DNA from 3 places in the Cupriavidus sp. 05T42 genome. Region 1 is predicted to be linked to each of the others. Evidence: predicted binding sites of a transcription regulator. Region 1 holds the regulator's gene; each other region holds the start of a gene.
The links. The regulator LexA, encoded in region 1, represses DNA repair genes until DNA is damaged. The targets are predictions, from matches to a motif close to ACTGTATNNNNATACAGT.
Positions count from the first base shown of each region.

Region 2: a site for LexA is predicted at 1,387-1,404, ahead of AC1EJR_RS22890 (CppA family protein). Genes of this name have one in related genera too.
Region 3: a site for LexA is predicted at 811-828, ahead of dinB (DNA polymerase IV). Genes of this name have one in related genera too.

Region 1 is NZ_JBFTLH010000006.1:329,960-332,157, forward strand. It holds gene AC1EJR_RS11135 (hypothetical protein) at 1-352, shown strand, start outside; gene AC1EJR_RS11140 (hypothetical protein) at 566-739, opposite strand; gene lexA (transcriptional repressor LexA) at 860-1,516, opposite strand; gene AC1EJR_RS11150 (asparaginase) at 1,709-2,198, shown strand, end outside.
Region 2 is NZ_JBFTLH010000021.1:60,968-63,165, forward strand. It holds gene AC1EJR_RS22885 (thiamine pyrophosphate-binding protein) at 1-998, shown strand, start outside; gene AC1EJR_RS22890 (CppA family protein) at 1,026-1,343, opposite strand; gene AC1EJR_RS22895 (RNA polymerase sigma-70 factor) at 1,513-2,198, shown strand, end outside.
Region 3 is NZ_JBFTLH010000004.1:355,763-357,960, forward strand. It holds gene dinB (DNA polymerase IV) at 1-783, opposite strand, end outside; gene rarD (EamA family transporter RarD) at 905-1,807, opposite strand; gene AC1EJR_RS07780 (TRAP transporter substrate-binding protein) at 1,919-2,198, opposite strand, start outside.

The DNA of each region.
Region 1 (2,198 bases):
GGTTTATCACCCGCCACGGCTGGCGGTATCCACTGTGGCCAATGTTTTTTGCAAGCTTCGTCATGGCATTCAGCGCAATCTGCCGTTTCCCATCAGAAAATGGATGACGCTACGGGATCTGCGCCGTGGCCGCTGCAACCGCGTGCCGGTGGAGCCGGGCAGCGTCTATGTCTTCAACGGCTTTGTGCTCCAGCATGCCAACCTTGATGTGGAAGTTGGCGAGCGCCGGTCGTTGCTGATTCACTACTACGACCCTGGCTACTCGGCGGGTCTGAGCGGGACCGTGCGGGGCGTGCGTATGCTGTGGGACCGTCTGCGCAAGAACATGACTGGCATGTATCCTGGTACCTGATCCAGCCGGGGAGGGCGAAAAAAAACCGGCACTCGGCGGGGTCGACAAGTTCCGGTTTCGCGCATCGGCGCCAATGCGCCGGTACTACGGATGCGCGCCATCGAGTGTAAAGCACCTCTCACGATGAATTAAACGTTCTCTTAATTTCACGTGGTGGGCTCGCAACTGCACTATTTACAATGATTTGGGCGACGCGGCTCCGCCGCTAGCGGTTCATGCGTCCAGTTTGTCGGGCATATCCGCAAGTTCCAGCATCCGGCAGATTGCAGCCATGCTGCCGACCATCGTACGACGCTGGGCGCCCTGGTAGACGCGCACGCCCTTGGTTTGGCGGAACGGCACGGGCTTGACCGGGCGGCGGGAAGCGGTGTGGTTGACTGGCAGCATGGCGGCACCTCGAAGTTTGCGACAGCAGGAGTCCACGCCCGTCGTCCGGAGAGAACGGGGCGGCGTTGGCAATGCAAAACTGGGGACCAGGACAGGCGGCCGCCCGTCCGGTCTCGGAAGTCAGAAGCCCGAGGAGCGGATTAGCCCGACGGCGATGCCTTCCAGCGAAAATTCCTCACGGCCGGCCTGCACCACGATATTCTCGAAATCCGGGTTTTCGGCGATCAGCTCGATCATGTCGCCGCGCCGCTTCAGGCGTTTGACGGTCACATCGTCGCCGATCCGCGCGACGACGATCTTGCCGTTGGCGGCTTCGCTGGCTTTCCTGACGGCGAGCAGGTCGCCGTCGAGGATGCCGGCATCGCGCATGCTCAGGCCCCGCACGCGCAGCAGGTAATCAGGTCGATCATCAAATACCGAGGCGTCTACCTGGTACTGACGGTCGATGTGCTCTGCGGCAAGGATCGGGCTGCCTGCGGCCACGCGGCCCACGAGCGGCAGCGTCAGCTGCATCACGCCGGCCATCGGCAGCGAGAACTGGTCCGTCATCTCCGAATCGCTACGTGCCACCTTGAGGCGGATGCCGCGCGACGCGCCTGGCGTCAGCTCGATCACGCCCTTGCGGGCCAGCGCTMGCAGGTGTTCCTCGGCAGAGTTGGGCGAGGAGAAACCGAATTCGGACGCGATCTCGGCACGGGTCGGCGGAATGCCGGTGTGCCGGATCGTGTTGCGGATCAGGTCGAAGATCTGCTGTTGCCGGGGTGTCAGGGTCGCCATGGGTCGCCGGTCTCTCGTGGTGCCGAAGCACTGTATGTTTAAACAGTATGCTGTGATTTTATACAGTATCGAGTGAAGTGCAAGCACAATTTGCAGTGGCGATGTGGGGCATGCGCGACACCCGGCGGACTCCAGTGCGCCCGGCGACACGGGTTTGCGAGAGCGGCGGTCCTCGGCGTGCCACCAGTTACAATCGCCTGCACCACCCGCTCACTCGCTCGATTTTCTCGCTATATGTCTACGTCATTGCCCCGCATCGTCGTGCTCGCCACCGGCGGCACCATCGCAGGCTCGTCCGCCAGCCCCGCCAGCAGTGCGCAGTACCGCGCGGCCACCGTGCCGGTCTCGTCGCTGATCCAGGCCGTGCCTGCGCTGGGCGAGGTGGCCCGTGTGGAGACGGAGCAGGTGGCCCAGATCKACAGCAAGGACATGGCCTTCAGCCTGTGGGCGACGCTTGCCGCACGGGTGGCGCATTGGGTCGCGCAGCCCGATGTGGTGGGCGTGGTGATTACCCACGGCACGGACACGCTTGAAGAAACGGCGATGTTCCTGCACCTGACGCAGCGGAGCGCGGTGCCGGTGGTGCTGACCGCGGCAATGCGCCCGTCCACGTCGCTCTCGGCCGATGGTCCGCTGAATCTGCTCGACGCAGTGCGCGTGGCGGCAAGCCCGGATGCGCGCG
Region 2 (2,198 bases), on a different contig from region 1:
CCGCCTTCGTCAAGGCATGGAACCTGCCCGTGGCCTGCGCCTTCCGCCGGCAGGACGTGATCGATAACCGCGACCCGCACTACATCGGCCATCTGAGCCTGGGCGTGAGCCCCAAGCTGGCCGAGCGGGTGCGCACGGCCGACCTGATCGTGGCGGTCGGCACCCGGCTGGGCGACATCGCCACCGATGGCTACACGCTGCTGGAAGTCCCGCGCCCGAAGCAAAAGCTGGTGCATATCCATGCCGATAGCGGCGAGCTGGGCCGCGTCTACCAGTCGTCACTGCCGATCCATTCGGGCGTGGTGCCTGCGGCAGCCATGCTGGCCGCGCTGCCGGCGCCGGCTTCTATCGGATGGAAGGACTGGACCAGCGGCGCCCGGGCCGAGCACGAGGCCTTCGTCACGCCGCCCAAGCCCCATGCGGAACTGACGGGGGTGGATATGGCTGCCGCGATGTCGCACCTGAACGCGGTGCTGCCCGAAGACGCCATCCTCAGCAACGGCGCCGGCAATTACACGGTCTGGCTGCACCGCTTCTACGCGTACAAGCGTCCGCGCACGGAACTGGCGCCCACCTGCGGCGCGATGGGTTACGGCCTGCCGGCCGCGATTGCCGCGAAGCTGCGCGCGCCCGAGAAGACCGTGGTCTGCCTGGCTGGCGACGGTTGCTTCCTGATGTATCCGCAGGAGATCGCCACGGCCGCCGCGCATGGCGCCAACCTGATCGTGATCCTGGTGAATAACCGCATGTACGGCACCATCCGCATGCATCAGGAGAAGCGCTACCCGGGCCGCCAGAGCGGCACGACCATCGCCAACCCGGATTTCGTGGCGATGGCGCGCGCCTGCGGGGCGTGGGCGGAGCGGGTGGAGAAGACGGAGGACTTTGCGGCAGCGTTCGAGCGCGCCCGCAACGCCGGCCAGCCGGCCGTGCTGGAGCTGATGACCGATCCGCTCCAGATCACGCCCGCAATGCGCGTGACCGAACTGCCGGCCTGAGCCCGGATCAGACGCTGCCTAGGCGATCTAGAACAGCGCCGCTTGTGGCCGGGCCTCGTGCCCGGCTTTTTCATGGCCGGACGTCGGGCGGGCCAGGATCTTGCGGATCTGCTCCAGATACCGCTCGCCCACCGCGCGATGGCTCTTGCGAGCCTCGTCCGCCAGCGCGCGGCGCGACGGCGCCCGAATCCCGATCAGGCGGCAAATCGTTGAAAGATAAGGCTTTTTATCGTCGACGGTGGCCCGGTGCGCGGCCGACAGCAGGGCGGCATCACCAATGCGCCCCCGCAGCCAGACCAGCACCTGGCGGTCATATTCGTTCTGCACACGGATCAGGTGGATCAGGTGTTCCATTCCGCACTCCGATATACTGTTCATTCATACAGTTACTGTAAATATATACAGTGCATCGGAATTTTCAAGGTGTGCGTCGGAAAATGCTTGAAAGTTCTTGCGCTGGGCCGGCACGCGTGGCCACCATGGCGGTCTGCCAGCCGCCTTTTCGCATCGAATCATGGACGACACCACCGCCACCTTCCACAAGCTGCGCCCGCGCCTGCACGGGATTGCCTACCGGATGCTCGGCGCCGTGGCCGAGGCCGAGGACGTCGTACAGGACGCCTGGCTGCGCTGGCACACGGCTGACCAGACGGAAATCGAAAATGCCGAAGCCTGGCTGGTCTCGGTAACCACTCGCATCGCCATCGACCGCCTGCGCGCCGCCAAGATCCAGCGCGAGCACTACACCGGGATCTGGCTGCCCGAGCCGCTGATCACGGACAGCCCGGACAACCCCGAGGCCATCAAGGAGCGCGCCGACGACATCTCCGTCGCCTTCCTCCTCCTGCTGGAGCGCCTGACGCCCGAGGCCCGCGCGGCCTTCCTCCTGCGCGAGGTTTTCGACAACGACTACGACGAGGTGGCGCGCGTGATCGGCAAGAGCGAGGCCAACTGCCGCCAGCTGGTCAGCCGGGCAAAAACCCAGCTACGCGACGACCGGCCGCGCTTCACGGTGTCCCCGGACACCCATCGGCACATAGTCCAGGCGTTCGCCCAGGCGATGCAGGGCGGCGACTTCGCCGGCATCCAGGCGCTGCTGGCCAACGACGCCACCCTGGCCGGCGACGGCGGCGGCAGGGTCCAGACCTTCCCCAAGCCGCTCGAAGGCGCCCGCCGCATCGCCCAACTGTTCTACGCCAC
Region 3 (2,198 bases), on a different contig from region 1:
CTCGGAACTGACCACCACCGGGCGGTCATCACGCCCATGCGCCACCTCGATCAGCCAGCTCGCGTAGTTGCGGCCGAAATGGGTCTGGAGCACGCCCTGGTCGGCCTCGGCCAGGTCGCCCACGGTGTCGATGCCGATGCCGGCCAGCTTCTCGGCCGCCTTCGGCCCGATGCCGTTGACCTTGCGCGCCGCGAGCGGCCAGATACGGTGGGCGATGTCGGCGGGGGTGAGCAGGGTCAGGCCGTCCGGCTTGTCGAGTTCGGACCCGATCTTCGCCAGCAGCTTGTTGGGCGCCACGCAGATCGAGCAGGTCAGGCCAGTGGCCTCGCTCACGGCMGCCTTGATGCGMGCGGCTACCTCGGCCGGCTCGCCGGGCACCTCGGTCAGATCGATATAGATCTCGTCGATGCCCCGGTCTTCCACCTGCTCGGTGAAGGTGCGCACGGCGGCCTTGAACAGGCCCGAGTAGCGGCGATAGGCGTCGAAATCGGTCGGCAGCAGGATGGCGTCCGGCGCCAGCTTGGCCGCCTTCATCATGCCCATCGCCGAGAACACGCCCAGCGCGCGGGCTTCGTAAGTGGAAGTGGTGACGACGCCACGTCCGACGTAGTCGCGCAGGCGGGCATAGCGGCGCGAGCCATCGGGCAGCGTCTCCGGGATGGCATTGCGGCCGCCGCCGATGACAACGGCCTGGCCGCGCAGGTCGGGATAACGGAGCAGTTCGACGGACGCATAGAAGGCGTCCATGTCGAGGTGGGCGATGCGCCGGACGGGGGTGGACATGGCGAAGGGGGCGTGCGCGTCGTCGGTACTGTATAAACGTACAGTATAGTGCGTCGGCCCTCGCATGCCGAGCCGGTGTTAATCCATCATTCCCGGGATGAATCGATTAATCGATCCAAACTTATGCTTCATTTGTCGCGCTGATAGACTTAACGGAATTGCGGCGGGAAACCCACACCCCTTCCATCGCGTAGATCAGCAGCGACACCCAGATCAGTGCATAGCCGAGTTGCTTCTGGGCCGGGAACGGCTCGTGCCACAGCCAGATGCCGAGCAGCAGCTGGAGCGTCGGGCCGGTGTACTGGAGCAGGCCGAGCAGCGAAAGCGGAATCCGGCGCGCGCCGGCGGCGAAGAACAGCAGCGGCACCGCCGTGACCGGGCCGGCCAGCAGCAGCAAGATCTGCGTACCCGGTGCTGCGCTCCGGAAGGTGTCCTGGCCGGTGAAGACGAGCACGCCCAGCGCGGTGGCCGCAATCGGAAACAGCAGCAGCGTCTCCAGCGACAGCCCCTCCAGCGCGCCCAGCGCCCCGGTCTTGCGCAGCAGCCCGTAGCCGCCGAACGACGCCGCCAGCGCGAGCGCGATCCACGGCAGTTGCCCGGCGCTGATGGTCAGCCAGAGCACGCCCCCCGCCGCGACGGCGATGGACAGCCACTGCCCCGGCCGCAGCCGCTCGTGCAGGAACAGCACACCCAGCAGCACGCTGAACAGCGGATTGATGAAGTAGCCCAGGCTCGCATCGACCACCCGGTCGGCCGACACCGCCCAGATATAGAGGAACCAGTTGGCGCAGAGCAGGGCGGCGCTCGCCGCGAAGCCGAGGATCAGGCGAGGATTTCCCGCCACCTCGCGCAGCCAGCCGAAATGCCGCCGCCAGAGCAGGATCGCGCCCAAAAAGACCAGCGACCACACCATCCGGTGCAGCAGGATCTCGAGCGGCGCCACGCCGTGGAGGGATTTGATATAGAGGGGCAGCAGGCCCCAGATGACGTACGCGAGCAGCGCGTAGAAGATGCCGAGTTGCATGGGAGTATCCGGTAGGTGCGCGGATTCTACCGGGACGCCGTCATCGGCGTTGGAACTCGCCTCCCCCTGGCGGGAGAGGCGACAACATCACATCCAAATCACATCGATGTCTTACAGCTTGCGCGCGAAGCTGAACTGCGCGAAGCCCTGCTCGGCCACGTTGAACCAGGCGGCCTCGTTGTTGCGGAACACGCGCCAGTCGTCATAGATCTTCTTGAACGACGGGTTCTTGGCGGTTTCCTCGGCGTACGCGTCCTGCGTGGCCTTGAAGCATGCCTCCATGATCTCCTTCGAGAACGGGCGCAGCTTCACGCCATTCTCCAGCAGACGGGCCAGCGCCTGCGGGTTCACGGCGTCGTACTTGGCCATCATGTTGGTGTGGGCCTCGATG